Occallatibacter riparius: one gene and its partners. The protein of the gene in region 3 interacts with the protein of the main gene of each other region in a pairwise test. Links are inferred from orthologs where the notes say so. Each region holds a gene or a part of one and is shown on either strand. Other genes may lie near its edges.

Region 1 (9,350 bases), 3.8 Mb from region 3 along the record:
CGAACATGGCGGAGGAGTAGCTCTGCACGGTGGCGTAATCGAAGTCCATGACTGCTATGCGCGCCTTGCGCTGAGCCTGAGCGGAAAGGGCCGTGGTCACGGCCAGGAGAAGAGCCAATACGCGGACGGAGAGAAGCGATTTCATCATGAGCCTCGGCTATTTAGAGTTGGAGCCCAATGTCAATAGTGGAATCGAGCATCAGCGTCAATCGGATTGGCGCTGATGTCAAGGAAAAAGAGAGCGAGTCCCAGGGCTGCAGGGCTCAGAAATGCAGACGGAAGGCATTAGCTCGCTTCGATTCCCGTTCCAGTGTGGCGGTGGGGCGCGGATTGTGACGGGGAGGGGCGCTGACGGCGGTTTTCCACGGGCATGCACAGGCTTGAAGTGGTTTGCTCGGTGCGCACCGCTATGCTAACCTTTAGTTCTGTGCCGAAGAACGCGCGGAACGCTGGTGTGTCCGCTAATTTCTGAGGGTTCCGGGCGGTTTTCCGGAGTGGTCAAGAGGGCGATTCTGCTGGAAAAGCAGGGGCGCTCGAAGGGCTGGCGTAGCTCAGCTGGTAGAGCATCTGATTTGTAATCAGAGGGTCGGGGGTTCAAATCCCTTCGCCAGCTCCACTCAAGAGAACGATGGGGCTGAAGGCACTAGAGTTTTCCGATGCTGGAACGGTAAGCATCGGGCCTGTCCCTGCGGTGATCCCACCTCCAGGTGCATGCAGCGCAAAGGCCGGAGAAACGGTCCGGTGGAATGCTGGTGCGCGGAAAGGGTTTCCGAATGGGCGGGACGAGTTGCACAGGTGGCCGAGTGGTTAATGGCAGCAGACTGTAAATCTGCCGCTCCTTGGAGCTACGGAGGTTCGAATCCTCCCCTGTGCACCATGTTTTGGATCGGGGTTGGGCGAGAGGTTGAGCAATGCGCGATGAGCAGCAGGGAACGCGCAACGGTTCGGATCTCGAGCGGCGGTACCCGATAGCGCTGGCGATGTTCGGAGTGCTGGCGGTGCTGGTGTGGTTTACCATCGGTGAGGGCTCGGTTGTGGTGTTGGGCCGGCCAGTGGAAGTGCGATGGGTGGTGGAGTTCATCCTCGCCATGTTTGTCTTCCGCACGGTGATGGCCATGCAGGCCGACCGGATCCGGCGGGGTGGTAAGTAGGTTTAGAAGGGCTGATGTAGCTCAGTTGGTAGAGCACTCCCTTGGTAAGGGAGAGGTCACCGGTTCAATCCCGGTCATCAGCTCCAGAAATGCGAGTGATCAGTGGTCGGTGATCAGTGGTCAGCAAGCCCAGCGGATGTACGGGCCGATTCTGATCACTGAACACTGACCCCTAATCACTGGGTTTTTGCGGGAGTAACTCAGTGGTAGAGTCACAGCCTTCCAAGCTGTTGGTCGCGGGTTCGAGTCCCGTCTCCCGCTCCAAAGTTCAGTAGTTTTCGGCAAGAGCAAGTCCAGGCAGTGCAATTCCAGGCAGATCAGCAGCAGGGGTTGGAAGTGGCAAAGATGTTCGAGCAGGCGACGATCGCCGTCCAGGATCAGAAGGGGTATGCGCAGCTGCACTCGATGCTGGACGCAGCGTTTGCCCAGAGCGATGTGGAAGTGCTTCTGAACCGCGTGGTGAAGGCGAAGCTGCCCATCCGGGATTTCGAGACTGTTATTCAGCGTGGGTATCTAGGCAAGGATGCCCTGGCGGTTTATCAGAGCCTGCCGGTAAGCGACCAGGCACTGACCCGCGAGCGATACCTGAGACTGGTGGAGCAGGTGCCGGATGCGCTGCGGCAGCGGTATTTCAAGGCGTACGCGTACTACTGAGATAAGCAGTGGTCAGGGATCAGTGGTCAGTTGTCAGATTGACGACGAGGCTGGCCGAGTGGGCACTGCAAAGAGTTTGAACTGACGGCTGAGAGCTGAAGGCTGGTTTTGAAGTCCAACGAAAGGGACACGCAATGGCGAAGGAAAAATTTGATCGTTCGAAGCCTCACGTGAACGTGGGCACGATTGGACACATCGATCACGGCAAGACGACGTTGACGGCGGCGATCACGAAGGTATTGTCGAAGCACAACCCGAAGATCGCGTTCCGTTCGTTCGACTCGATCGATAACGCACCGGAAGAGCGGGAGCGCGGTATCACGATTGCGACGGCGCACGTGGAGTACGAGACCAAGAACCGCCACTACGCGCACGTGGACTGCCCCGGCCACGCCGACTACATCAAGAACATGATCACGGGCGCGGCGCAGATGGACGGCGCGATCCTGGTGGTTGCGGCCACTGACGGACCGATGCCGCAGACCAAGGAACACGTGCTTCTTGCCCGCCAGGTGGGCGTGCCGTCGATGGTGGTGTTCCTGAACAAGTGCGACGCGGTGGAAGACACGGAACTGATCGATCTGGTGGAGATGGAAGTTCGTGAGCTTCTGTCGAAGTACCAGTTCCCGGGCGATGATGTTCCGGTGATCCGCGGCTCTGCCCTGGGCGCGCTGAACGGCGAAGCGCAGTGGGAAGCGAAGATTGACGAGCTGATGGAGTCGGTGGACCAGTATGTTCCGCAGCCGAACCGCGCTGTGGATCTGCCGTTCCTAATGCCGATTGAAGACATTTTCTCGATCTCTGGCCGTGGCACCGTGGTGACGGGCCGTATCGAGCGCGGCAAGGTGAAGGTGGGCGAGGAAGTCGAGATCGTTGGCTTCCGCGAGACGCGCAAGACGGTTGTGACGGGCGTGGAAATGTTCAAGAAGCAGCTGGACGAAGGTCTAGCTGGCGACAACGCTGGTCTGTTGCTGCGCGGCATTCCCAAGGAAGACGTGGAGCGCGGCATGGTTCTGGCCAAGACCGGATCGATCACGCCGCACACCAACTTCAAGGGCACGGTGTACGTTCTGTCGAAGGAAGAAGGCGGCCGTCATACTCCGTTCTTCAAGGGCTACCGTCCGCAGTTCTACTTCCGTACGACCGATGTGACGGGAGTTGCGGAGCTGCCGGAAGGCACGGAGATGGTGATGCCGGGCGACAATGTGGAATTGACGATCGAGCTGATTACGCCTGTGGCTCTGGAAAAGGGTCTGCGCTTTGCTATCCGCGAAGGCGGACGCACGGTGGGCGCCGGCACGGTTGCGGAAATCATCAAGTAGGACTGACCGTCCAGGCGACTGCGCCCTCGCGGGCGCGGAAACCTGGGCTGGTCAGGTTAGCTGAATCAAAAGGATTTGCGGCGAACGGGAAGAAAATCGCCGAATCGGTTAGGATTGAGAAATGCGGGAAATTGTGACATTGCAGTGCACTGAGTGCAAGGAGCGGAACTACTCAACGACGAAGAACAAGAAGACGACCACGGGCCGTCTCGAGTTCAAGAAGTTCTGTAACCGCTGCCGCAAGCACCAGGCGCACAAGGAAACGAAGTAAAGCAGGGAACCGGGAGTAGGGAGTAGGGAATAGAAGACACGGCCGGTCTGGCACGATGATACTATTCCCTATTCCCTGATCCCTACTCCCTGCCCTTAGGGGCGTAAGCTCAACGGTTAAACTGTCGGTCTCCAAAACCGAACTTGGGGGTTCGAATCCCTCCGCCCCTGCCAGTTTAGGAATGATCCGGTTCGAAGCCGGACCGAAGGAAACAGCAGTATGTCAACGAAGGCAACAGTCATGAACGATGAACGGCCGCTGAAAAAGCAGGAACCCAACGCGGTCTCGAACTTCACGGGCAACGTGACGGGCACCTGGGGCAAGTTCACCAACTTTCTGAGTGACGTGCGCGCCGAGATGCGCAAAGTGGTGACGCCGAGCCGCAAGGAAGTGGAGTCGACCACGACCGTAGTGATCGTGGCCGTGTTCATCTTCGGATTGTTCTTCTTCGCGGTAGACGCCTTTTTCAGCCGTGTAGTCGAGCAGATTCTGCACAAGCTGGGCGCACAGTAAGGCTCCCCGATGACGCTGGAACAAGAGAGCAAGATGGCAGACGAAGTGGAACAATCCGCCGAGCAACCCACACCGGAGCAGCAGCCGGAAGGCCAGCCTGAAGCCAATCCACGCTTCAAGTGGTATATTCTGCATGCCTATTCAGGATTTGAGCGCAAGGTGCGGGAGTCGATCCAGAGCCGCGTGCAGGCGTTTGGGCTGGGCGACCGTGTCGGCCGCGTGATGATTCCTACCGAACCGGTGACCGAGATTGTCAACGGCAAGAAGCGCACGGTGGAGCGGGTGTTCCTGCCGGGCTACGTGCTGGTTGAGATGGAACTCGACAACAACCTTTGGCATGTTCTCAAAGAGACGCCGAAGGTGACTGGCTTCCTAGGTACGGGTGACAAGCCCGTGGCGTTGAGTGAGGAAGAAGTGAGTTCGATCCTCTTCCGCAGCGAGACCGTCAAAGACAAACCGCGGATGAAGATCAAGTTTGAAAAGAACGAGTCGGTGCGCATCACCGATGGTCCGTTCGCGAACTTCAACGGCGTGGTGGATGAGATCAATGAAGATCGCGAGACGCTGAAGGTCATGGTTACGATCTTCGGCCGCTCGACACCCGTCGAACTGGAGTTCGGCAAGGTCGAAAAGATTGAGTAGTTGCAGCTTCTAGCTATTAGCTTCTAGCTTCTAGCCGGTGCGAGGACCTAGCCGCCTCCGGTTTAGAGCGAACGCTCGAAGGGCAACACCAAAATTTGCAAGGAACAAAGAACAGCTAGAAGCTAGAGGCTAGGAGCTAGTAGCTGGTTCCAAAGGAAGCATCCATGGCACCTCCGAAGAAGGTATCTACTTACGTCAAGCTGCAGATTGAAGCCGGCAAGGCGACCCCGGCGCCGCCGGTCGGTCCCGCGCTCGGTCAGGCGCAGGTCAACATCATGGAGTTCTGCAAGCAGTTCAACGCTCGTACGCAGAACAAGGAGATGGCCGGACTGATCATCCCCGTGGTCATCACGGTGTATGCGGACCGCAGCTTCACCTTTGTGACCAAGACGCCTCCCGCAGCCATCCTGTTGAAGAAGGCGGCCGGCATCACCAAGGGCGCAGGCACCCCCAACAAGGACAAGGTGGGCAAGGTGACTGAGAAGCAGGTGCGCGAGATCGCCACCCAGAAGATGCCCGACCTGAACGCCGCGAGCGTCGAGACGGCCATCAAGAGCATCAAGGGCACTGCCCGCTCGATGGGGATCGAAGTCGTAGCGTAGTTTTTCTACTCCGCCCGCTGCAAGAGAGCACATGGAAAACGGCGCCGAGAGCGGCGGCGGAATGCAGTACAGGCAAGAGACACAGCAATGGCGGCTGCGAGATGCCTTCGCAGCCGCCATTCTGTTTATGGGCTCCGCCGCGTTTGTGGGTTGGCAAAACACGCGCGTCGCGGTGCTGTGGGATCTCGGGTATCTGCTCGATACGAGCTGGCGCATTGCGCTGGGGCAGATGCCGTACCGCGATTTTCCGCTTGTACATGCGCCGGTCACGTTTCTGATCCAGGCGGGGCTGATCAAGTTGTTTGGAAGGCACATGCTTGTGCCAGTGATTTATGCGGCAGTCGCCGGCGGGCTGGGTAGCGTAATCGCATGGCGAATCGTTCTGCAGACTCTGCGGGGCGCATGGTGGATATCGCTGGCGCTCTCCGCGCCACTGATCGTCGTCGGCATCTACGCGATCTATCCGTACCCGATTTATGACTGCGATTGCTCGCTGGCGATTCTCGTCGCGATGTTGCTGCTGATGAGGGTGGACGAGAGCCGTGGATGGGTGACTCCGTTCTGCGTCGGCGCGGCCTGCGTGCTGCCGCTGTTCGTGAAGCAGAACATGGGATTGCCGTTTCTGGCCGCGGTGACAGCCGCCGTGATTGCTCTGCTTGTGACGCACGGTTCGGTGCGCTCCGCAATCCGCTCAAGCTACGCGGTTGTGCTCCTTGGAATCATCGCAGCAATCTTTCTTGCTTTGGGACTTCTCAGCGCTACCGCAGGTCTGCACAACTACATTCATTGGACGGTGGAGTTCGCGGCACAGCGCCGGATGCCGGGGCTCTCTGCAATGCTTTCTGTCTACGAGCAGCCGTCACTTCTGTGGATGGCACCAATGCTTGCGGCGGGACTGGCGCTGTGCTGGTCTCGGTTTGCACATGCGACTTGGGGAAAGATTCTTGCATGTGCGTTGATGGCCGCGCCATTTGTCTACAGCTTGATCTTTCTGCTGATGGAAGATGACGCGGATGAGCGGGCTGATAACCTGCTGGCGCTGTGGCCGGTGTGGATGCTGGCGGCGGGCGCCATCGCGCTCTGGTCTCTGCGCCGCGGCCTGAACGTGCGGGCCGCGATACCGTTCATTGTGCTTGCCGGCATTCACGGAAGCTTCCTTTCTCAGCAGTTGTGGGGATCCACGTACGCGTTGTGGCCATTGCTCATGGTGTTGATCGCAGTCGTGCTGGCCGAGATGCCGCGCGCGGTGCGGCCGGCCGCGATCGGCGTGGCAGTAGTTGCGTGTGTCATCTTCGCTACGTGCGGCGGCTTGTATGCGGCTTCGCTCGAACGGCTGAATTACGTCGACATTCCCGAGGACGCTCCAGTCGAGTTGGCGCAGACTACGGCGTTGCGTGGCGCGGCGGATCGGGGTCCGTACCTCACGAACCTGGATGAATTAATCGCATTCGCTGATCGCGAAATTCCGGCCGGCGATGCTCTTGTGCTTTTGCCCGGTGAAGATCCGTTCTACTTTGCCACGGGCCGCGTGCCGCGGTTTCCGGTCACGCTGTTCGATCCCGCGACCGATCCGTATTCGCCGGCTCAATTGATGGCCGAAGCGCGCAGGCGCGACGTGCGCTGGGTGATCGTGAAGCGTGTGCTGCAGTCGAAGGCGAATGCCATGCCAGGCTTCGATGAGACGCTGCAGTTCGTTCGGCGCGATTTCGCGTTGTTTCAGTCGCTCGCAGGATATGACGTGTACCGGCGCAAGTGATGCCGCTCAAGGCAGCGGCCGCACGTAACGGAAATCCTCGACATCAATGTCCCAGATTCGATCGCTTTTGCAGGCTCCGTCCGGGAGCCAGCCATCGCGGCGATAGAAGCGCTCGCCGCGCACATTCCCTTTGAGCAGCCATAGGACCGCGGAGCCAAATCCCTGTTCGAGCAGATGAGCGCGTGCAGCTTCAATCAGAGCCAACCCAACGCCGCGGCCCCAGAACTCAGGCGCTAGATAGAGCGCACAAAGCTCGCCGCGATCTGGAAGGTCCTGCGACGGCATGGTTGTAGCGAATCCGCAGATTCCCTGTTGGATCTCAGCTACGATTGTGCGAGGTCTCAGAGGGGCAGTGTGGGAGAAGTCGTAGCGTGCGGCGCGGTCTTCGGGCCGCAGGCTGTCAAGGTACTCTGCGGGAAGAAGTCCCCGATAGGCTGCTTGCCAGGAGCGCACGTGAACGCGTGCGACTGCAAGTGCATCTTGAGGGACAGCCGGGCGGATCAGCATTTTGAGATTTTATCGGCCGCTGCCAGACTCACCCATTTGGCAGAAAATTGGAAAGCCCTCCCAGGGCGGGAGGGCTTTGTCATTTGGGCTGTGGCGTGAAAACTTCGCGCCGGCTTGGCTCTGGTTTCGGCTTCGGCTTGGGAGCCTTCTTGGTTTCCTTCTTGCCTTTGTCTTTATTCCCCATGCGTGACAGTTTGACACAAAAGCAGGGAAGAGGGAACAGGCAACAGGGAACAGCAAGCAGAGCGGTGCTGCTCCCTGAGACTGCTATTTCTTCTCCTCCGCTGCGGGTGTCTTCTCCAGATGGTCGTGATTGAGGATGGCATTGAATACCAGGCCGTATGTGCCGATGGTCTCGCCGCGATAGATGGGGTTGTTGGCAAACAGGAGCACGTTTCCCTGGCCCAGATGTGCGTCGACAACGATGGCGCGCTCCGCGATGCTGCCCGATTTGTCGAGAAGACCGGAGAGCAGAAGCGTCTTTGCGTCCGTGAAGCGCAGAATGACATCCGGCCGGTACTGCTCCGGAATCACGCTGGGATTGTTGCGCATCTGATCTTCATTCAGCTTCCGCGCTTCCCACGGCTTCTGTTTCTGGAGTGGCTCGGCTTCAATCGCTTTGCGGGCGATCGGCTCGTCGTTTTCCTCCAGGGTTCCGCGGCCCGTCGGCCGTTCTGAATAGGGATCCATGAGGATGCGTCCGCCCCCACGGCCTACGGTATTGGCGATATTGAAGGCCATCCCGCTCGCACTCATTACTGGAAGATTGGCATCGTAGCCGAAAGCGATCGGGCTTTCCTTGTTGACGAAGGTCGAGTTGAGCACGCTGCCGACCACGCGCGCATCCGCTGTGGACGCGACACTGACGCCGGGAGCGAGGCCGGTGTCGATAGCGAACTGCGCAGTATCTTCACACGTGATTAGCAGTCCGCCGTCCTCGACGAACTTTTTGAGGTGAGCGAGGCCCTCATAGCCGAGTCCCGGACGAACGTCGTCCGTCGAGTCGCCGCCCACTTCAAGATTCGGGGTGAGGTCAGTCTTCTTCCATGGCATGGCGTTGTGCCACATCGGCATGCCGTTGACGATGTCGTTAGCACTGACGCGCGATACCGGAGCGAAGATGATGACGTCGTACTTCGAGCGCAGGTCGTCAGTCTTCGCCGCTGTCTGCGTGCTGATGTAGTCAAAGGGCACGCCGGCTGTGTCGAATGCATAACGCCACCAGCCTTCGGTCTGCGTCGCGAGCCAGGTGTGCATCATGGCAACGCGCGGAGCCTTCACGTCGTGCGTCGTCACTTGCGGAGCCGCGCTCAGCCGCGATCCATCCAGTGCAAGGTCATGCAGAGACTTATTGAGTTGATCGTCCGATGCGCTGGAAACAAGCAGCGAGCCTGCGTTGAAGTGATTGCCGTCGGCATCAAAGGCCTTCTCCGCAACCTTGACGTTCGCATCCTTCAGCTTGAATAGCAGCGAGAGGAGGGTAGTCTGACCGGAGTTGTTGATCGCAAGCACCGAGCCCGAGCCCGTTACTTTGCCGGAGATCGACTCGGGATCGGTGAGCGGCTTCATCTCCGCTTTGAGGATTGCCGGATCGCTGATGCGCGTGACCTTCAGGTTGAACAGCGCGCTGAACGACCATCCAGTGTCGTCGTATGGGTGCTTCTGCGGATCATCAGGCGCCCAGTACTGTTTGTCGAGCAGGGCATCGGCAATGCGGGAGAAAGGCTGATCCATGCGCACAACGATGCTACCGGCCGGGAATGTCTGCGGCTTGGGTTTGTCCTCGCGCTTCTCGCCGGGGACATTGGCGGTTGCAGCGGAGGTGAGCTGCTGCACCTCAACGTGCTGCCGCTGGAGGGCCTTCAATAGTTCGACATCGCGGTTGGTGTGCGCGTCATCATTGGCGATGACGTAGGCAGCGGGGCCTTCGAG
Region 2 (9,423 bases), 260 kb from region 3 along the record:
ACCGGCCGATCGCGTTTTCCCAGAAGCGAGAGGCCAATCGGTTAGTTTGCAGCACGCGCACCTGCCAGAGAGCAGGGAATCGGCTCCAAACGTCATGCGCGGCAGTGGTTCCGGCGCCGCGCCGACGAAAGGCGCGCGTCACGAAGAACTCGGCCACATCGAAGACGGGCTCTCGGCCCGGCAAGGAGTCGAGGCGCGTGACTAGGACGAATCCGGCTGTTTCTCTTTCGATACGAATGAGGAATGGAAACCGGTCCGGCTTGTGCCAATAATCCGCCAGACCGGGATAGACAAACGTGCCATCTGCTTGAAATCTGACCGCGTGAAACTCGCTGAACTCTGTGGCATAGGAAGCGAGCAAGTCCGCCAGCACCGGCTGGTCGCACAAGGCGGCGGGCACGACTTCAATAGCCGCCACTGTCCGCGATTGCGGCTCATGCATCAGTTTGGCCAGACGGGGACGGAAGCCGTTTTTCCGGCGACGGTGGTCCACTCGCGGACATACCAGCGCTTGACCAGGCCGTTGAGCACGTAGGGGTCGGATTTGGCGAATTCTTCTGCAACTGCGGGGGAATCGCCGCGGAAGAGCAGGATGGCGCCGTCGACGGGATTGGCGAGTGCGCCGCCCAGGACGAGCTCGCCGTGGTCGCTGGACAACCATGCCTTGGCCAGATGCGCGCTGCGGAACTCGCCGCGCCGCTCGAGGTAGTCCGGGCTCAGTTCATAGAAGAGCAGATAGTGCATATCGTTTGAATAGACCCTCTGGCCGCCAGTGTGCAACCGGCCGGGTGCAGCCGACTTTCGTCACTTGACTGTGATCGCAAACCTGTATTAGCTTCGGTCCAATTTACTCTGTGCCGGGAACGGGGCACGGCAGATGGCATTTTGACACTGAACGGCCCGGCACAGGCAACTTCCTCAATTCAACAAAAGACACTTGGAGGTCTTCAGAATGAGTAAGTATCTATTTGCTCCGAGGGTGGTGCTGCCTCTTTTGGGCTGCTTTATCGCAACTCCCCTCGCATACCTTAACGCTCAGGGTCGGTCGTCGAATGTGAATCCGGGTGGCTCCGTCATCCTGGAGCAGGGCCAGCGGCCTGTCACCATTCATCCAACTGTGGAAGCAATGGACAAGTTCCGCAAAGAATCTCACGGGCAAGCCTGCCACCATAACTGCGGCGGCGGAAGCAACAACCTCTCTTACCACGGCGGCGTGGGTGGCATTGGCGTGGAGACAGCGCCGAAGGTTTACCTGGTGCTGTGGGGATCGCAATGGACGAACAATGATCCGAGCGGCGAGGCGCAGATCCTGCAGAACTTCTACACGGGCGTTGGTGGCAGCTCGTGGAACAACAGCGTGACCCAGTATTGCCAGGGCGTAGCCAGTGGCACAATCACCTGCGGCAGCAGCGGTCAGCACGCGGGAAACCCGTCGGGCATGTTGGCCGGGGTCTGGGCGGATAACACGACCGCGGCTCCCTCGAAACCCACGCAGTCACAGCTCGCGGCCGAGGCGGTGAATGCCGCGGCGCACTTCGGCAATACGTCGTCGACGAGCAATCAGACAGTGCAGTACGTGATTGCGACTTCGCACGGCAACAGCATGTCCGGCTTTGCAGTGCAGTGGTGCGCATGGCACAGCTCAACCAGTTCGAACTACGGCAACATCGCGTACACGAATCTGCCGTATATGACGGACGGCGGTGCTAGCTGCGGAGCCAACTTTAACGGGCTCGGCGCCAATGCCGGCATCACGATCGTGGGCGGGCACGAGATGGCCGAGACCGAGACCGACCAGTTCCCGAACGGCGGCTGGCTGGATTCGGGCGGCTCAGAGAACGGCGACAAGTGCGCGTGGATCTCGTCGGGGCAGGGCGCTTCTGCAAAGGTGACGTTCCCCAACGGCAGCAGCTTCCCGGTGCAGTCGCTGTGGAGCAACGCCTTCAACAGCAACGCCGGTGGATGCGTGCTTTCGTACTAGACACGCGGACAGGCTGAAAACGGAATCGCCGGAGCTCTTGAGGCTCCGGCGATTTTCTTTTGGGCGGATTAGGAGTTCAGGCCATCGCCTGCAACACGGCGTCGGCGAACGTGGTGGTGCCGCAGGTGCCGCCCACATCGCGGGTGAGGCACTTCTTTTCGGAGTAGACGGTTTCGAGCGCCTTCTGCACCTTGTCGGCCGCCGCTTCTTCGTCTAAATGACGGAGCATGAGGATGGCCGATTGCAGCAGGGCGGTGGGGTTGGCGATGTCTTTGCCGGCGATGTCCGGAGCCGAGCCGTGCACTGCTTCGAAGATGGCGCAGTCGTGTCCGAGGTTGGCGCCGGGCACCAGGCCGAGTCCGCCGACGAAGGCCGCGCAGAGATCGCTGACGATGTCGCCGTAGAGGTTTTCGAGCAACAGCGTGTCGTACTGATACGGATTCATGACGAGCTGCATGCAGGTGTTGTCGATGATGTGCTCGCCGTACTGGATGTCGTGGAACTCCTCGGAGACCTTGCGCGCGCAGCGCAGGAAGAGGCCGTCGGAGAGCTTCATGATGTTGGCCTTGTGAATGGAGTGGATCTTCTTGCGGCCATGCTTGCGGGCGTATTCAAACGCAAAACGGGCGATGCGGGTGGAGCCCTTCTCGGTGATGACCTTGATGGATTCGACCACGCCGGGGACCACCTCGTGCTCCAAGCCGACGTACTCGCCCTCAGTGTTTTCGCGGACGATGATGAGGTCGACGCCTGGCCAGTGCGAGTTGAGGCCAGGGAGGAGCTTGATGGGGCGGAAGTTCGCGAAGAGGTCGAACTTCTTGCGCAGCGTGACGTTGATGCTCTTGAAGCCGCCTCCGATGGGGGTGGTGACGGGACCTTTGAGAGCGACCTTGTTGCGCTCGATGGAGTCGTAGAGCGCCTGCGGGATGTATTCGCCGAAGATCTCGAAGGCTTCAGCGCCCGCGGCAAACTGCTCCCAGTCGAATTTAACGCCGGTGGCTTCAAGGATGCGGACTACGGCCTGGGTGACTTCGGGGCCGATGCCGTCGCCGGGGATTAACGTTATTTTGTGGGTCTTGGTTTCGGACATGGTTGGCTTCTAGCTGCTAGCTCCTAGCTTCTAGGGTATCGCGGCGCGGTTGGGTGATCACTTCTCTGGCCTACGCCTCGGTGCGGCCTCCGCTGTTGGATCGCTGCCGCCGAGAGCAGCTAACCGGCTGGTAGCGTCTCTGTAGCGCAAAAAGTCCAAAAACGCGGCTCTGAGGCCCGTCTCAATGCGGCTCCATTCGACCCTTGGGGCATTTCGAGCCTCCTTAGATAACTCGACAATGCGCCTCAAAGGGATTGGGGGTTCTGCCAATTCGCACAAGTGGATGCGAATGTGTGTAGCTGCATCAAAGACGTTCGAGTGCCCGTCGATCGCGTTCGTCACACATTCCGTCGCCAAGATCATTCCGCCCTCTGCTTGGAGATGGGAGCATCAACTCCCATTTCACGAAAGGCGGAATCGATCTCGCCAGGCTGAACATCTTCGGCGCGGATTTCACCGGTGCTCAGGGACGCTAGCCCTCCGAGGCTCCTCAGTGCTGGCCCATCGTAGCCCTCTTCGAGCGCATCGGCGGCAATAGCGGGAAGCTTCCAATACTGGAGATCGCCGAAATAGTATTCAACCGCCAGTTTCTTCGGGTCGATGCTCATGGTTTCGCACCTAACTCTTGAAGGATTGTGGCAATCTTTGACTTCCCGAAGCAACCGCAGATCCTTCCTCACCTGCGCTTCGCTTCGGGTCGTCAGGATGACACAGCACCGGAGTTGGGATAGCTACTTTTTCCCTTTGCTGGAGCGATTGCCTTCCAGAAGGCCTTCGAGCTCTTCCTTGAATTCGCGGACGTCTTTGAAGTCGCGGTAGACGCTGGCGAAGCGGATGTAGGCGACGGTGTCGAGGCCCTTGAGGTGGTCCATGATGAGCTCGCCGATCTCGCGGGTGGAGCGCTCGCGCTCCTGGGCGTCCATGACGTACTGCTCGGTAGCGTCGACGACTTTCTCAAGCTGGGTGGAGGAGACGGGGCGCTTTTCGCAGGCGCGGAGCAGGCCCGAGAGGATCTTCTGGCGGTCGAAGCGCTCGCGGCGGCCGTCCTTTTTCACCACCATGTAGGGGATCTCGTCGATCCGCTCATAGGTGGTGAAGCGCCGCTCGCACTTTTCGCACTCGCGGCGGCGGCGGATTGAGTCGGCCTCTTTGCTTTCACGCGAATCGACGACACGATCCTGGGCGAACCCGCAGTAGGGACATTTCATGTGTCTCGATTGTAGGGGATGGATTAGGTATTCCGAAATGAGCGGCTTAGGTGATTTTTTGAGGGTGCAGAAGGGCGCCGTGGGGATGTGCGGGCCACAGGTGCTCACAGGGAGAGCGAGTAGGTGGCCCGTAGTTGGTTTTGATGTGGCTAGCGAAGGCGGCCGGGATTGTTCCGGATATCAAAACGCGCATCGCCGCTCGTCGCATCAGAATGTGCATGGGAAATCCTCGTTGTCCGGGCCTGGACGTGCGCTCGGGGCGGGGAGCTGGCCGTATTGGCTGCGCAAATTGGACGTAATCTGTCACATTTGCCAGTCGGCTACCACTATATATTCGGGCCATGCTGGACTGTTTTGGGTAAATGCCCGCTGCGCGGTGGAAGCAAGAGTTTAGGACCGGCAGCTTTTATGCGGCGGATAGAAACTCAACCGTCAGGAGGTTGAAAAGGAAACTGAATTCGCCTACAGTTTTCATATTGCGGGAATTGCGACGGTTTTCGACATTCGGAGACCGGCCCCCGCCTATTTGTCTGTACCGGAATAGCTAGTAGCCACCATCTAACCCTAGAGGAAAGTAGGAGATCGGCATCATGGAAAACAAGCCGGCACAAAATATTCAGGATACGTTCCTGAATACTGTTCGGAAGGACAAGACCCCCATCACCATTTACCTCGTCAGCGGAGTCAAACTCACCGGTAAGATTCGGTCATTTGATAAATACTCCGTTCTTCTGGAGAACAACAGCCAGGAACAACTGATCTTCAAGCACGCTATTTCGACCGTTGTGAGCAACCGGAGCGTATTGCACGGCGAGCACCGCGCACCGGGGATGCACAGCGGACTAGGGCCCGCTCCTGTGAGCGTTCCGTCTTCCGCTTCCGCCACCGGGACTGGGGATGGGTCGCGAGGAGCAGTAACGATTGGTAGTTAATCGAGGCATCGACGGGCTGAGCGGAAGGCCGGGGTTTCCAGAACAGGAGCCCGGTTTCCCGGGAGTCCGGCCCGAGCGAGCCATCCTGGTGGGAGTGGACATTCCGGTCCGCTCCCGCACCAACCGCGCAGGTGCTGAAGCTGCTCGCGCGGCTGCACGTCTTGATATAGAATCCGACATAAATCCAGCTCAGCCTTTGCGGACTGTCGCGCCTCAGCCCGGAGCGTCGTCTACGGCTCTTGATGCCGAGGAGTCCCTGGCTGAGTTTCGTGAGCTGGTTCTGAGCGCGGGAGCTGAGATTGCGGCGGAGATTCTGCAGCGACGGCCAAAGCTCGATCCGGCGACGCTGATTGGTTCTGGCAAAATTGAAGAGATTGCCGGGGTTGCGGAGTCGACGCAGGCAGATCTGGTGCTGTTTGATCATGATCTCTCGCCGACACAGCTCAGAAACCTGGATGCTGCGCTGCCGTGCCGGGTGCTGGACCGGACCCAGCTCATTCTCGACATTTTTGCGCGACACGCGCGGACCCGCGAGGGCCAGTTGCAGGTGGAGCTGGCGCAGCTCGAGTACATGCTGCCGCGGCTAACAGGGCGAGGCAAAAGCATGTCGCAGACCGGCGGCGGCATTGGCACCCGCGGCCCCGGCGAGACTCAGCTTGAAACCGACCGCCGTCGCATTCAGCGCCGGATCGATCAGCTCAAGAAGGATCTGGATGCCGTGCGCCGCGTTCGCCGCCAGCAACGCCAGCGCCGCGAGGCGGTTCCGGTGCCTACGGTGGCGCTTGTCGGGTATACCAACGCGGGAAAGAGCACGCTGTTCAACCGCATCACGGGTGGGCAGGTGCTGGAGTCGGCGCGCATGTTCGCGACGCTCGACCCCAAGCTGCGCGCGATTGAACTGCCCAGCCGCCGGAAGGTGCTCCTATCCGACACTGTGGGATTTATCCGCAATCTTCCGCACACGCTGGTGACGAGCTTCCGCGCCACGCTGGAAGAGGTGGAACAAGCGGAGGTGCTGCTGCACGTTCGCGACGCCGCTTCGACTTATGGTGAAGAGCAGAAGATCCAGGTGGAGCGGGTGCTTGGGGAGCTCGAAGCGTTGAACAAGCCGCGCCTCGAGGTGATGAACAAGATCGATCTGCTGGGCGAGACGGAGCGGCACGGGTTGCTGGAAGCCTCGGCTGCGGGCAGCGAAGTGGCGGTATCGGCCAGGACGGGGGAGGGAACCGATCAGCTTCTGGAGGCGATCGACCGTGCGCTCCACACCGATCCGCTGGTAGAGGCGGAACTGCGGGTGCCGCAGCAGGAGGGCGCTGTCCTGGCGGCGATCGAGGCGGGCATGCTGATACGTAACCGGAGCTATGAAGGCAACCTGGTGCATCTCGCTGTTACGGGTCCGGCTTCGTTGATGGGCCGCCTGCGCGAGTATCGGCTGCGCGATGGGAAGGCCGGGGCGGAAGCTGTTTCGGCCAGTTAGGCCCTGCCGCAATCCTGGGTTTGAAATCCCTCCAGACGCATGTCACACTATTGCTGTGAATTACAACCATCGCGAGGGGCCTGTTTCGGACGCCCCGGTTCCCTCTATCACTACCCTGTCGAGCCGCGAAGTGTACCGCAACAACTGGATGCGGGTGCGCGAAGACGACATCCTTCGCTCGAATGGGAAGCAGGGGATCTACGGCGTCGTGGAAAAGGACGATGCGGCGATCATTATCCCGATCGAGGGCGACCGCATCTGGCTGATTGAGCAGTATCGCTACACCATCGAGGAACAGGCCCTTGAGCTTCCGCAGGGGGGCTGGGAGATGGCCGACGCCGATCCCGAAGAACTAGCGCGCGGAGAGCTGAAGGAAGAGACGGGTCTGCAAGCGGAGCAGATGACCTATCTTGGCCATCTCTGGATTGCGTATGGCTTCACGCGCCAGAAGCAGCATGTCTACCTGGCGACGGGGCTGACACATGCGGACAAGGACCCGGACGAAGAGGAGCACGACATCGTGCTGCACAACATGCCGGTGGCTGAGTTTGAGCAGATGATGCACGAAGGCAAGGTGCGTGACGCAAGCACCGTGGCGGCCTGGGGTTTGTATCTGATGTGGAAGGCGCGGCAGTAGTCGCGATTTCGTTCTGTCGGATGTCCTGAGGTAAGTCACCAGATTGCAATGCAGGAGTCAAGCTCCTGCAATACAGGATAGGTATGGTCGCTGGGCAGTAGCATCTCCGTGTTTCCCCCAAGGAGGTAAATGCCGTGGCCACGAACCGTCGTGCGTTCCTAAAGCTGCTCGGCTCAGGAGCAGTTTCTGCTGCGTTTCCAGCGAGCATCGCTCGCGCGCTTGAACATGAAGGCAACCACCGTACCGGCACCATTGCGGATGTAGAGCACATTGTGATTCTCATGCAGGAGAATCGCTCGTTTGATCATTATTTCGGCTCTTTACGCGGGGTGCGTGGATTCGGCGACCCGCGCGTCCAGAAGTTCGCCAACGGAGACCCGGTGTGGTATCAGCCAGATGGCTCAAATGGTCATGTGCTGCCGTTCCGGCCGGATCTTTCCAACCTAGGCCTCACCTTCATTGAAGACACCGACCATAGCTGGGACCTAACCCACATCGCCTGGAACCAGGGCATCTATGACGGCTGGGTACAAACCAAGGGCACGACCAGCATGGCGTATCTCACGCGCCAGGACATCCCCTTCCACTACGCGCTGGCCGATGCATTCACGGTGTGCGACGACTATCATTGCTCGCTCCTGGGACCGACGGACCCGAACCGGTATCACATGTGGACGGGCTGGGTGGGGAACGACGGGAACGGCGGCGGCCCAGTGCTCAGCAATGCCGAGGCGGGTTATGACTGGTCGACCTATCCCGAGCGGCTGTCGAAAGCCGGTATCAGCTGGAAGGTGTACCAGGACGCGGGTGATGGACTGGACGGACCCGATTACTGGGGCTGGACGGGCAACGCCTACATTGGCAACTACGGCGACAACTCCTTGCTGTACTTCCATCAGTATCAGAACTCCGCGCCCGGGAGCGCGCTCTATGAAGCGGCGCTGAGGGGCACCAACATCAAGGCGCTGAGCGGGTCGAATCCGCAAGTGGCGCCGCACCTCGTCGATCAGTTCCGCGCCGATGTGATGGCCAACAGCCTGCCGCAGGTTTCGTACATCGTGGCACCAGAGGCTTACTCGGAACATCCCAACTGGCCGGCCGACTATGGCGCGTGGTACATCGCACAGTTCCTCGATGCGCTTACCGCGAATCCAGAAGTGTGGAGCAAAACGGCGATCTTCCTCACCTATGACGAGAACGACGGATTGTTCGACCACAAGGTTCCACCGACGCCGCCGATGAATCGTGCGCAGGGCATCTCTATGGTGTCGACTGTGAACGAGATCTTTCCCGGCGACTCGTCGTTCATGCCGGGACCGATTGGGTTCGGCCTGCGCGTGCCGATGATCGTGATCTCTCCGTGGAGCAAGGGCGGCTACGTGAGTTCGGAGGTGTTCGACCACACGTCGCTAATCCAGTTCATTGAGCGGCGATTTGCGCACGGCAATCCCGCGCTGATGGAAAGCAACATCACGCCCTGGCGGCGCGCGGTGGCTGGCGATCTCACATCGGCTTTCGATTTCCGAAAGCCCAACACCAAATTTGTGGCGCTGCCCGATACCAGCTCGTATGTTCCTCCGAATCAGGACCGGTATCAGGACTACGTGCCCACTCCACCAGCAAACCAGAGCCTGCCGCCACAGGAGGCGGGGACGCGTCCGGCGCGACCGGTGCCCTATGAGTTGTTCGCGCATGGCCAAGCGAATGTTGCCGCCGGTACGTTCTCGATCGAATTCGGCAATGGCGGCAAAACGGCGGTGTTCCAGGTCCGTTCAGGAAACAGCAGCCTGGGACCGTGGACCTATACGGTCGGCACTCATGATTCCGTTTCTGACACGTGGCCGCTAACGAGCAACAATCTGACCGGGTACGATCTATCGGTCTATGGACCGAACGGCTTCCTGCGCACGTTCAAAGGCGGCCTCTCGGCGACCAGCGCAAACCTCGATGTTCGCACGCGTTATCGTAAAGAAGACAATGCGATTACGTTGGCGGGAAGAAACCTCGGTTCTTCGGCGGTGAAGATTCGCCTGACCGATGTGTACAGCGGCGAAGTGGAGACGGGAGAGATCGCTGCGGGCGAATGGGGAGAGAGAAC
Region 3 (9,436 bases):
GTGAGCAAAGCCGATTACTATGAGGTGCTGGGTGTGTCCCGCACTGCCAGCGACCAGGAGCTGAAGAGCGCCTATCGCAAGCTGGCGCTGAAGTTTCACCCTGACCGCAATCCCGGCGATCACGCGGCCGAGGAAAAATTCAAGGAAGCCAGCGAAGCCTACCAGGTTCTGTGTGATCCGGATAAGCGCGCGGCGTATGACCGGTTTGGTCACGCGGGCGTGGGCGCTGCCGGTGCGGGCGGCGGATTCCAGGGATTTTCAGGAAGTGTGGACCTGGGCGACATCTTCGGCGACTTATTCGGCGAGATGTTCAACATGGGCGGCGGTGGCGGTGGAAGAGCATCGCGCCAGCAGCGCGGCGACGATCTGCGCTTCGACCTGTCGATTGAGTTTGAAGATGCGATCTTCGGCAAGGAGACCGAGGTCAAGATTCGCCGGCTGGAGAGCTGTCCCACTTGCGCGGGGCGCGGCAGCGCTTCAGGCCGGGGGCCCAGCGTGTGTACGCACTGCCAGGGACGCGGTCAGATTCGCTACCAGCAGGGATTTTTCAGCGTGGCTCGGACATGTTCCGCGTGCGGCGGAACGGGATCGATTATTGGCGACCCGTGCCAGACCTGCCGCGGCGAAACGCGCGTGAGCAAGGAATTGAAGCTTACGGTAAAGGTGCCGCCGGGCGTGGAAGACGGCACGCGGATCCGGTATGCGGGTGAAGGCGATGCGGGCCGGACGAATGGGCCGCGCGGCGATCTCTATGTGGTGCTGTCGATTCAGCCGCACGATTTCTTCGAGCGCGATGGACACGATTTGCGCTGCGTGGTGCCGATCAGCTTTCCGCAGGCGGCGCTGGGAGCGGAGATCGAAATTCAGGCCATCGATGGGGCGGTGACGCTCAAGATTCCTGAAGGAACGCAGAGTGGCAAGGAAATCCGAATCCGCGGGCGCGGCGTGCCGGTGCTACACGGCAAGGGACACGGCGACCTGGTGGTGAAGGTGATTGTGCAGGTGCCGCGGAAGCTGTCACGGCAACAGCGCGAGGTGGTGCACAGGCTCAGTGAACTGCTGAGCGTGGAGAACAAGCCGACTTCGCCGAGCTTGCTGGAGAAGATGAAGGACCTGTTCAATTAGGTGGTCGAGTGGCCATGTGATCAGGTGGTCAGGTGGGTCATTGAATGAGATAAGCCCTGCGGGTGGATTGCCCGCAGGGCTTTTATATGGACGAGACTGCAATGATTCGTTCGTTACTTGGGCTTGCCCGCGCTGCTCTTGGCTTTCGCGGCGGTCTTGTTGTCGAGTAATGTGACCAATTTCTGGCCTGCCGGCGTCGGCTTGACGCTAGTGCCGCGCACGATGGAACTGGCGTCGGGGTTGTCAGTATAGAGGCGGTTGTTGGCATCATTGTCGGGCGAGACGGTGGCGCCGCTGATGGAGACACCGGCGAACATGCCCTTGGCTCTGCCATAGGAGTAGACGTCTGCGTCGGCTGCTCCACCGGCAGTCGCACCGCTGGGCCCGGCTGCGGCTGTCGCGTCAGTGCCCATCTTGGTTTTTCCGCTGAGAATCTGGTTGACGACCTTCTTTTCCATGACGAGAAGAACGAGATCAGTGGACGATCCGCCAAGCTGCACGCCAATGCTGGCGCCGCCGATGGTCATCATGGCAGGGGTGGACCACTTGCCTTTGAAGTCGTCGCCTTCGCGGCAGAGCATGGGGCCGCGGCCGCCGCTTCCACCGATACCCACTCCAAACTTCTTCATGCCGGGCACAACGACAACGCATTTGGTTCGGGCGAGCACGTCGGCCGGGATGGTGTCGCCGGCGAGCATGCCGGAAAGAACGAGGTTGGCCTTCTGCAGGGTCTCTTCATCGGACTGCTTGTCGGCTGCCTGCATGCGGGGTACGGCGCACAACGTGATTGCGGCTGCGAACACGCCGAGCGCGATTCTCCTGGGCCTGGTCGCATTTGCGAGGTAAAACTTCAGCATTGCGGTACTTCCTTTCTTTCGCCTTCTGTTGATCGGCGTGGACACGGGCGGTTGTCTCGGAATGCTTTGGGTCGCATTCCGGCCGCCGACACACGGGCCTTTTCCGCCCTGGGGTGCAATTGTTGCTAGGGGAAGGACAGTCTTCATCTGTCAGATATGTCAGGGGAGGCAGGCGGAGGTGGGCTGGGTTTGCGCCGGGGGACGATTTGCGGCTAGCTGGCGAGGAAGACGATGAGGGCGGTGGCGGCGCCGATCAGCAGACTCATGCGGTCGGTGATGGCGAAGACGACAGGGTCTTCATCGAGCTCGCCCCGCGAGGCGAGGAGCCATACGCGATTGAGCCAGAGCAGCATGAGGGGCACAACCAGCCAGAGGTATCCGGGATTGTGATAGAGCTTGGTGACGTCGCGGCCGCTGATATAGATGGCGAGGATGACGACGGCGGCGTAGGCGCTGGAGGTGCCGAAGGTGCGCAACTGCTCCATGTCATTGAGGAAGTAGCCGCGGCCGTTGCTGGGCTCCATGGAACTGGCGCGCAGGTTTTCAAGCTCTGCAAAGCGCTTGACTATGCCAAGCGACAGGAACAGGAAGACGGAGAATCCGGCCAGCCAGTGCGAAATGGGGGTGGAGGTGGCGGCGCTTCCGGCAAGAAGACGCAACGTGTACAGGCCTGAGAGGATCAGCACGTCGACCAGAGGGATGCGCTTGAGCCAGGCGGTGTACGCAAACGTGGTGACCAGATAGAGCAGCAGCCAGAGAGAGAATTCAGGCGCAATGAAGCGCGTGCCTACTGCCGCCAGAGCCAGGAATGTGATTACGATCGCCACGCCCTGAGCGAGAGACAGATCGCCGGCTGCGAAGGGGCGCATGCGCTTGCGGCGGTGACGGCGGTCGGCTTCGATGTCGAGCAGGTCGTTGATGATGTACGTGGCCGAGGCTACCAGGCTGAAGCTGCAGAACGCCAGGAATGCGGCGGATAGCGGCTTGGGCCGCAGGTGATGCGCGAGCAGAAGCGGAAAGAAGATGAGCGCGTTCTTGGCCCACTGGTGAACGCGTATGGCCTTGATGAAGGAGCGGATGGGATTGGCGCGCTGATCGAATCTGCGTGCGGGCTGCACCGAGGAAGCGCGCATCCTGAGGCGAAGGCGCAGGCTGGGGTTCGCAACCATCGGCTCTTCAGAGTGGGCGAGCAGAGGCAGATCGGGCGTGTCGTTGCCGATGTAATCGAAGACGCCGTCAGGGAACTGGCTGCGCAGGCGATCGAGCTTGTTTTTGCCGGTGAGGTTGGTGGTGCCATCGCTTCCAAGCACGCCGGTGAAGATGCCGAGGTGATCGGCTACGCGCTGTGCGAGGCGAACGTCGGCGCCGGTGGCGAGATAGATCTCGCGGCCCTTGGCGCGCTCGGCCTGCAGGTAGTGCAGCAGCTCACGGTTATAGGGAAGGTGCGCGACGTCGAGGCTGACGGAGTCAGTGACGAATGCCTTGAATGCGGCTTTGCCTTTTAGTACCTGCGCAGGAAGGCGGAGCGCCTGAGATGGATGGGAACGCAGAAGGACGAGAAGCGAGTCGTGGAGAGTGTCGGACTTGACCAGCGTTCCATCGAGGTCGACGCAAAGAGGAGTGAGTGTGGCCACGGGCGCAGCGGTGCGGCCGAGTGTCGGTGGCATACATTCCTCCTTTCAGCCAAATCTCCGCGGCGGACTTGCGCTCTAGCGGGCGGCGGGGCCGTTCGGCGATACACGAAAACGGCTGCCGGGCGTGATCTTCCACGCCGGATATTGAATGGTCCTGAGGCTCTCTACCAGAAACCCTGCCCGGACAAAGTACTTGAGGGTCTCTTTCAGTATACAAGCGGTGATAAACACCTGATAAATCAATATGTCTGTCATTCAAATCCGGCTTCGTGCGCAAGCGGCGCGTTGCATCGCTTCACCAGGAACAAACCCCGGTAGATGGAGTTAGTTTCGAACCGATGAAAGAAGCGGGGTGAATTGTCAGTGCAATGTCAAAGGCAGGGGCAGGGCAATGCCGGGCGGGATAAGATGAGGGGACCGGGCTCCGAGCCGGACTCGCGCGAGCCGGGATCTTTTCGGGAGCCTTCGTTCATATAGAGGAGGGGCGCACCTCTCCGGCTCACTGTTCCACGCGCAAGACCTGCTCTGCCAAGGTTTTTAATCGGCCCGGGAACTCAGAGATCTCATGACAAATACAGGATTCATCAACAGAATCGCGACGGCAGTTCCGCCGCATGACGTGCATCGTGCTTTTGTCGACTTTGCCGAAACCATGCTGCCGGAAGGCACCACGCGCAACCTGTTCAAGCGCATGGCGCGGCTGGCGGCTATCGATCATCGCTACTCGTTTGTGGAGCCGGTGAAGACGAATGGCGAGGGATGGCAGGATGCCGAGAATATCTATGTGCCCGGCAGCTTTCCTTCGACGGCGCGGCGCATGCAGGTGTTCGAGAAGTTTGCGCCGAAGCTGGCTGGGTGTGCGCTGAACAAGCTTGCCGTGACGGAGGAGGAGCGGCGCGCCGTTACGCATGTGATTGTGACTTCGTGTACGGGTTTGTATGCGCCGGGGCTCGACTTCGATATCGTGCGGCATCTGGGGCTCAGTCCTTCGGTGGAGCGGACCATGATCGGGTTCATGGGATGTTATGCGGCGGTGAATGCGCTGAAGTCGGCGAACTACATTGTGCGCGCGCAGCCGGATGCGAAGGTGCTGGTGCTGAATCTGGAACTGTGCTCACTGCATTTTCAGGAGACGACGGAACTGGAGCAGGTGCTGTCATTCCTTCTGTTCGCGGATGGGTGTTCGGCGAGCCTGGTAAGTGCTGAGCCGACCGGCCTGGCGATCGACAGCTTCCTCGCTGTGGGGCTGCCGGACAGCAGTGACCTGATCACGTGGCGCATTGGAGACGGCGGGTTCGATATGCATCTCTCGGGTAAGGTGCCGGGAGAGATCAGGCGCGCGATGAAGGATGTGGGGTCGGTGGTGACGCGCGGGCGCGATCGGCAGGAGATCGATCTGTGGGCGGTGCATCCGGGCGGCCGCACGATTCTGGACGCGGTGGAACAGGGGTTGGAATTGCCGTCGGACGCGCTGCGATTCTCGCGGGATATCTTATCGCGGTTCGGGAACATGTCTTCCGCCACGGTGATGTTTGTGCTGCAGAAGGTGATGGCCGAGGCGCAAGCGGGGCAGCAGGGATGCGCGATGTCGTTCGGGCCGGGAGTGACCGCGGAGACGATGCTCTTTCATGCCGCGTGAAACCAGTGGTCAGTTGTCGGTGGTCGGTGGTCAGCCAGATTTTTCGCGACGGGCGGATCTGGTGGAGTTTCCGGAATTGATGGATGAGCCGTGCAGCCGCGAGGAGATACGCGGCGCGCTTCGCGATCTGGCGCGGGTGAATCGATGGTTTCTGGGGTACAGGCCGACACTTGATTGGCTGGATAGTCTGAATCTCCGCGGGCGTGGGCCGGTGCGGATACTCGACATCGGCAGCGGATACGGCGATGCGCTGCGGCGGGTGGAGAAGTGGGCGCGGGATCGCGGGATCGCGGTGGAACTCATCGGATTGGATTTGAATCCTGATAGCGCGGTGACTGCGGCGGAAGCCACTCCTAAAGGCAGCTCGATCCGCTGGATGACTGGTGACGTGTTCGATCATCCGATTGCGGGCACTGTGGATGTGGTGATCAGTTCGCTGTTCACGCATCATCTTTGGGATGAGGACGTGGTGCGGTTTCTGCGGTGGATGGAGCAACACGCGACATTGGGGTGGTTCGTGAATGATCTGTCGCGAGCGCCGATTCCGTATCGCTTGTTCGGGTGGTTTGCGCGCGTGATGCGATTGCATCCGTTTGTGCAACATGATGGGCCGGTGTCGTTCGCGCGGGCATTTCAGGCGGAGGACTGGCGTGGATTGTGCGCTGCGGCTGAGCTGAAGGAAAGTGACTATCGGCTGCTGCCGTATAAGCCGGCGCGATTATGTGTGGGCCGAACGAAATGATTCTGCTGTCCAAGATCGATTGCCTTGTGATCGGCGGCGGCCTGGCGGGATCTATGGCTGCATTGCGCCTGGCGGAGGCGGGGCGCGAGGTCTTGTTGCTGGAACGCGAACGCGGACCGAGGCACAAGGTCTGCGGGGAATTCCTGAGCGCCGAAGCGATTGGATATCTCCGTGCGGCTGGCGTGGATCCGCTGCGATACGGAGCGCAGCAGGTGAACGGGCTGCGGTTTTCGGCGGGTGCTCGCGTGGTGGAGACCCCGCTGCCGTTTGCCGCGATGGCGTTGTCGCGCGCGGTGATCGATGAGCAGTTGCTGCGATGTGCAGAGAGTTCCGGCTGTGCTGTCGCAGGCGGGGTCGCTGTCGAGAGACTCGTCCGAGCTAGCGACGCGTGGCACGCGCATACCGAGGACGGCCGGACTGTGCAGGCTGACAACGTCTTTCTGGCGAGCGGGAAGCACGATCTCCGCGGATGGGCGCGGCCGAGCGGCGTACAGAATGACCTGATCGGATTCAAGATGCACTGGCGTCTTGCGCCGGGGCAGTCGCACGAGTTGGCAAGGCATATCGAACTGCATCAGTTTGCCGGGGGATATGGCGGGTTGGTCGCAGTGGAGGATGGGGTGGCGAATCTGTCGGTTGTTGCGCGGCGCTCGTTGTTCCGCGAACTGGGCGGCTGGCCCGCGCTCCTGGCACATATGCGGAAGCACAATACGCTGCTGGATGCGCGCCTTGCCGACTCAGAGCCAGCGTGGGAGCGGCCGATGGCGATTTCGTCCATTCCGTATGGGTTCCTGGCGCACTCTGCGGACGAACTGTGGCGTGTTGGCGACCAAGTCGCGGTCATTCCTTCGTTTACGGGCGATGGGATGGCGATCGCGATGCACTCGGCCTGCATGGCGGCGGAGATGATGCTGGCGGGCCGCGGAGTCGGGGAGTATCAGCAAAGATTGGGCGCGCAGCTGCGGGGCGGGATGCGGATCGCGACGGCGCTCTCCAAGCTGATGGCGAGCGGGATCGCAGGGCTCGTGGCGCCGTTTGCGATGGCGGTTTTGCCGTACCTGCTGGAACCGATCGCACGGGCTACGCGGATTCCGAGCAGCGCGTTGTTGCTGCAGGAATGAGGCGCACGGATGGTGTGCGGGAGAGTTTGATTTTGGAACGGTGATTTGGTGGAGCTGAGCGGGATCGAACCGCTGGCCTCCTCGTTGCGAACGAGGCGCTCTCCCAGCTGAGCTACAGCCCCACACAGGGAAGGTACTTCCTTAATATTAACAGGATTTCTGCTGATTGCGGTACTGGCGGCAGGGTTCTGTGGAAGAGTGTGCAGGCACTGCGGAGTTGATCGCAGATGAGTGAAAGATAAAGGGCCGAGGACGAGTCCTCGGCCCTTGCCAGCTTTCTGTTCCAGACCACCTTGACCAGAGCTGGATGCTGTTGCTGGGGCTGGCACGGATGGTGCCGAAGGCGCAGTTGGCCCCACCGCAGGTGGTTAGAGCTGGTTCATGTTCTGCAGGAACTCGGCGTTGTTGCGGACCTTCTCGAGGCGGCTGATGAGGAGTTCCATCGCTTCCACCGGCGAGAGTGGATTGAGCACCTTGCGGAGGACCCAGATGCGCTGCAGGTCTTCCTTGGGTATGAGCAGCTCTTCCTTACGGGTGCCGCTGCGCTGGATGTCGATGGCGGGGAATACGCGCTTGTCGACGAGCTTGCGGTCGAGAATGATTTCCATGTTGCCGGTGCCCTTGAACTCTTCGAAGATGACTTCGTCCATGCGGGAGCCGGTGTCGACGAGGGCCGTGGCGATGATGGTGAGCGAGCCGCCTTCTTCGATGTTGCGGGCCGCGCCGAAGAAGCGCTTGGGGCGCTGCAGGGCGTTGGAGTCGACGCCGCCCGAGAGCACCTTGCCCGACGGAGGCACGATGGTGTTGTAGGCGCGGGCGAGACGCGTGATCGAGTCGAGGAGGATGACGACGTCGCGCTTGTGCTCGACGAGGCGCTTGGCCTTCTCGATGACCATTTCGGCGACCTGTACGTGGCGGGCCGCGGGCTCGTCGAAGGTGGAGCTGATGACTTCGCCCTTCACCGAGCGCTGCATGTCGGTGACTTCTTCCGGACGCTCGTCAATGAGCAGAACGATCAACACAACTTCAGGCTGGTTGGCCGTGATGGAGTTGGCCAGCGACTGGAGCAGCATGGTTTTGCCGGTACGGGGCGGAGCGACGATGAGGCCGCGCTGGCCCTTGCCGATGGGGGTGAGCAGATCCATGACGCGGCCGCTGACGGCTTCGCGCACCGTTTCGAGCTTGATGCGCTCCTGGGGATAGAGCGGCGTCAGGTTGTCGAAGAGGATCTTGTTGCGCGTCTCTTCAGGTGACTCGAAATTGATGGCCTCGATCTTGACCAGCGCGAAGTACTTTTCGCCTTCGTGCGGCGGGCGGACGTTGCCGCTGATGGAGTCGCCGGTTTTGAGGTCGAACTTGCGGATCTGCGACGGCGAAACGTAGATGTCGTCCGGGCCCGGCAGATAGTTGTAATCAGGAGAGCGAAGGAAGCCGTAGCCGTCAGGGAGGATCTCCAGCACGCCGTCAGCGAAGATGTGTCCTTCTTTTTCGCTCTGGGCCTGGAGGATCTTGAAGATCAGATCCTGCTTGCGAAGGCCGCTGGCGCCGGGAATTTCGAGCGTGCGCGCAATGCGGCTCAGTTCGGTGATGTTCTTTTCTTTAAGTTCTGCGATGGTCATATTCACCTGCGTGGCGGGAGGGAGTTTGATTGTGGAGAGGAGAAAAGTCGGAGAGGAATCGTGCTCCAGAATCAGGCGGGAAATCTAGGCAGCATTGTAACGCAACGGCGTCAGTGGATTCCCGGCTGATGAGGATTTAAGGCGCGAGCCGGCGACGTGCTGAAGCCCCGTCCGCGCGAATCGCAAGAGTCGGTGTGTATCCCCGTGATACTAACAGCTTGTACATGTCGAGGGAGTAGCAGGAGGAACCGAAAGGCGGCTTTCCGAACTGGAAAGCCGCTCAAAGCGGTGACTTGCAACTTGCTGCCGCGGCTTTAGGCGGCGCGGCGCTGCTCGACGGACTCTTCCGCAGTAGCGGCAACAGGAGCCGGAGATCCGGGGTTGGTGCTGCGGAAGCGGGCCAGGACCTCGTTCGTGGTGTCCTGCAGGCGCGTATTCGGCTTGTGCAGCTTGCGGGTCGCCTTGCTGGCGAGCTGGCAAAGCTGGTAGCGGTTGGACACATGAGAGAGTGCCCCAAAAACCAAATCAGAACGCATTATGTGTTTCTCCTTCAAACGGTCTGCCCGGCCGGTACAACTTGATGCCGCCAGTGCAGCCAGCGGCATTTAAAAGCAGCCGCTTGATTTTCCTCTCAAGGGATTAGACGCACAGACCTGGCGTCCAGTTCAAAAACCTTTGATGCAATCCATCGCATTGCGG

Evidence for each region.
Region 1: the proteins of rho (region 3) and nusG interact in binary tests that used the Escherichia coli proteins (3 or more experiments, as listed by UniProt). The link is inferred for Occallatibacter riparius from one-to-one orthologs.
Region 2: the proteins of rho (region 3) and hfq interact in binary tests that used the Escherichia coli proteins (3 or more experiments, as listed by UniProt). The link is inferred for Occallatibacter riparius from one-to-one orthologs.

The regions. Positions count from the first base shown.
Region 1 is NZ_CP093313.1:2,602,807-2,612,156, forward strand. The notes cover bases 3,011-5,748. They hold nusG (transcription termination/antitermination protein NusG), read left to right. Parts: upstream 3,011-3,944; coding sequence 3,945-4,553; downstream 4,554-5,748. Other genes in these bases: tuf (elongation factor Tu), read left to right, coding at 3,011-3,127; rpmG (50S ribosomal protein L33), read left to right, coding at 3,249-3,398; secE (preprotein translocase subunit SecE), read left to right, coding at 3,618-3,911; rplK (50S ribosomal protein L11), read left to right, coding at 4,718-5,155; MOP44_RS10525 (glycosyltransferase family protein), read left to right, coding at 5,187-5,748. Also shown: MOP44_RS10460 (CsgG/HfaB family protein), read right to left, coding at 1-148; MOP44_RS10475 (hypothetical protein), read left to right, coding at 912-1,151; MOP44_RS10490 (hypothetical protein), read left to right, coding at 1,452-1,805; more of tuf, read left to right, coding at 1,940-3,010; more of MOP44_RS10525, read left to right, coding at 5,749-6,911; MOP44_RS10530 (GNAT family N-acetyltransferase), read right to left, coding at 6,918-7,418; MOP44_RS10535 (M14 family zinc carboxypeptidase), read right to left, coding at 7,686-9,350. UniProt on the Escherichia coli protein: Part of the processive rRNA transcription and antitermination complex (rrnTAC). The complex forms an RNA-chaperone ring around the RNA exit tunnel of RNA polymerase (RNAP).
Region 2 is NZ_CP093313.1:6,139,895-6,149,317, reverse strand. Bases 3,730-6,540 are described here. They hold hfq (RNA chaperone Hfq), read left to right. Parts: upstream 3,730-4,869; coding sequence 4,870-5,211; downstream 5,212-6,540. Other genes in these bases: hflX (GTPase HflX), read left to right, coding at 5,300-6,540; nrdR (transcriptional regulator NrdR), read right to left, coding at 3,803-4,279. Also shown: MOP44_RS25090 (GNAT family N-acetyltransferase), read right to left, coding at 1-418; MOP44_RS25085 (YciI-like protein), read right to left, coding at 442-744; MOP44_RS25080 (hypothetical protein), read left to right, coding at 953-1,981; MOP44_RS25075 (isocitrate/isopropylmalate dehydrogenase family protein), read right to left, coding at 2,058-3,071; MOP44_RS25070 (hypothetical protein), read right to left, coding at 3,431-3,679; more of hflX, read left to right, coding at 6,541-6,688; MOP44_RS25050 (NUDIX domain-containing protein), read left to right, coding at 6,744-7,325; MOP44_RS25045 (phosphocholine-specific phospholipase C), read left to right, coding at 7,460-9,423. UniProt on the Escherichia coli protein: RNA chaperone that binds small regulatory RNA (sRNAs) and mRNAs to facilitate mRNA translational regulation in response to envelope stress, environmental stress and changes in metabolite concentrations.
Region 3 is NZ_CP093313.1:6,406,360-6,415,795, reverse strand. The notes cover bases 6,613-9,436. They hold rho (transcription termination factor Rho), read right to left. Parts: upstream 8,738-9,436; coding sequence 7,487-8,737; downstream 6,613-7,486. Other genes in these bases: MOP44_RS26175 (DNA-directed RNA polymerase subunit omega), read right to left, coding at 9,052-9,273; MOP44_RS26190 (NAD(P)/FAD-dependent oxidoreductase), read left to right, coding at 6,613-7,118. Outside these bases: molecular chaperone DnaJ, read left to right, coding at 1-1,125; MOP44_RS26215 (lipid-binding SYLF domain-containing protein), read right to left, coding at 1,239-1,982; MOP44_RS26210 (UbiA family prenyltransferase), read right to left, coding at 2,195-3,649; MOP44_RS26205 (hypothetical protein), read right to left, coding at 3,692-3,871; MOP44_RS26200 (type III polyketide synthase), read left to right, coding at 4,182-5,255; MOP44_RS26195 (methyltransferase domain-containing protein), read left to right, coding at 5,245-5,997; more of MOP44_RS26190, read left to right, coding at 5,994-6,612. UniProt on the Escherichia coli protein: Facilitates transcription termination by a mechanism that involves Rho binding to the nascent RNA, activation of Rho's RNA-dependent ATPase activity, and release of the mRNA from the DNA template.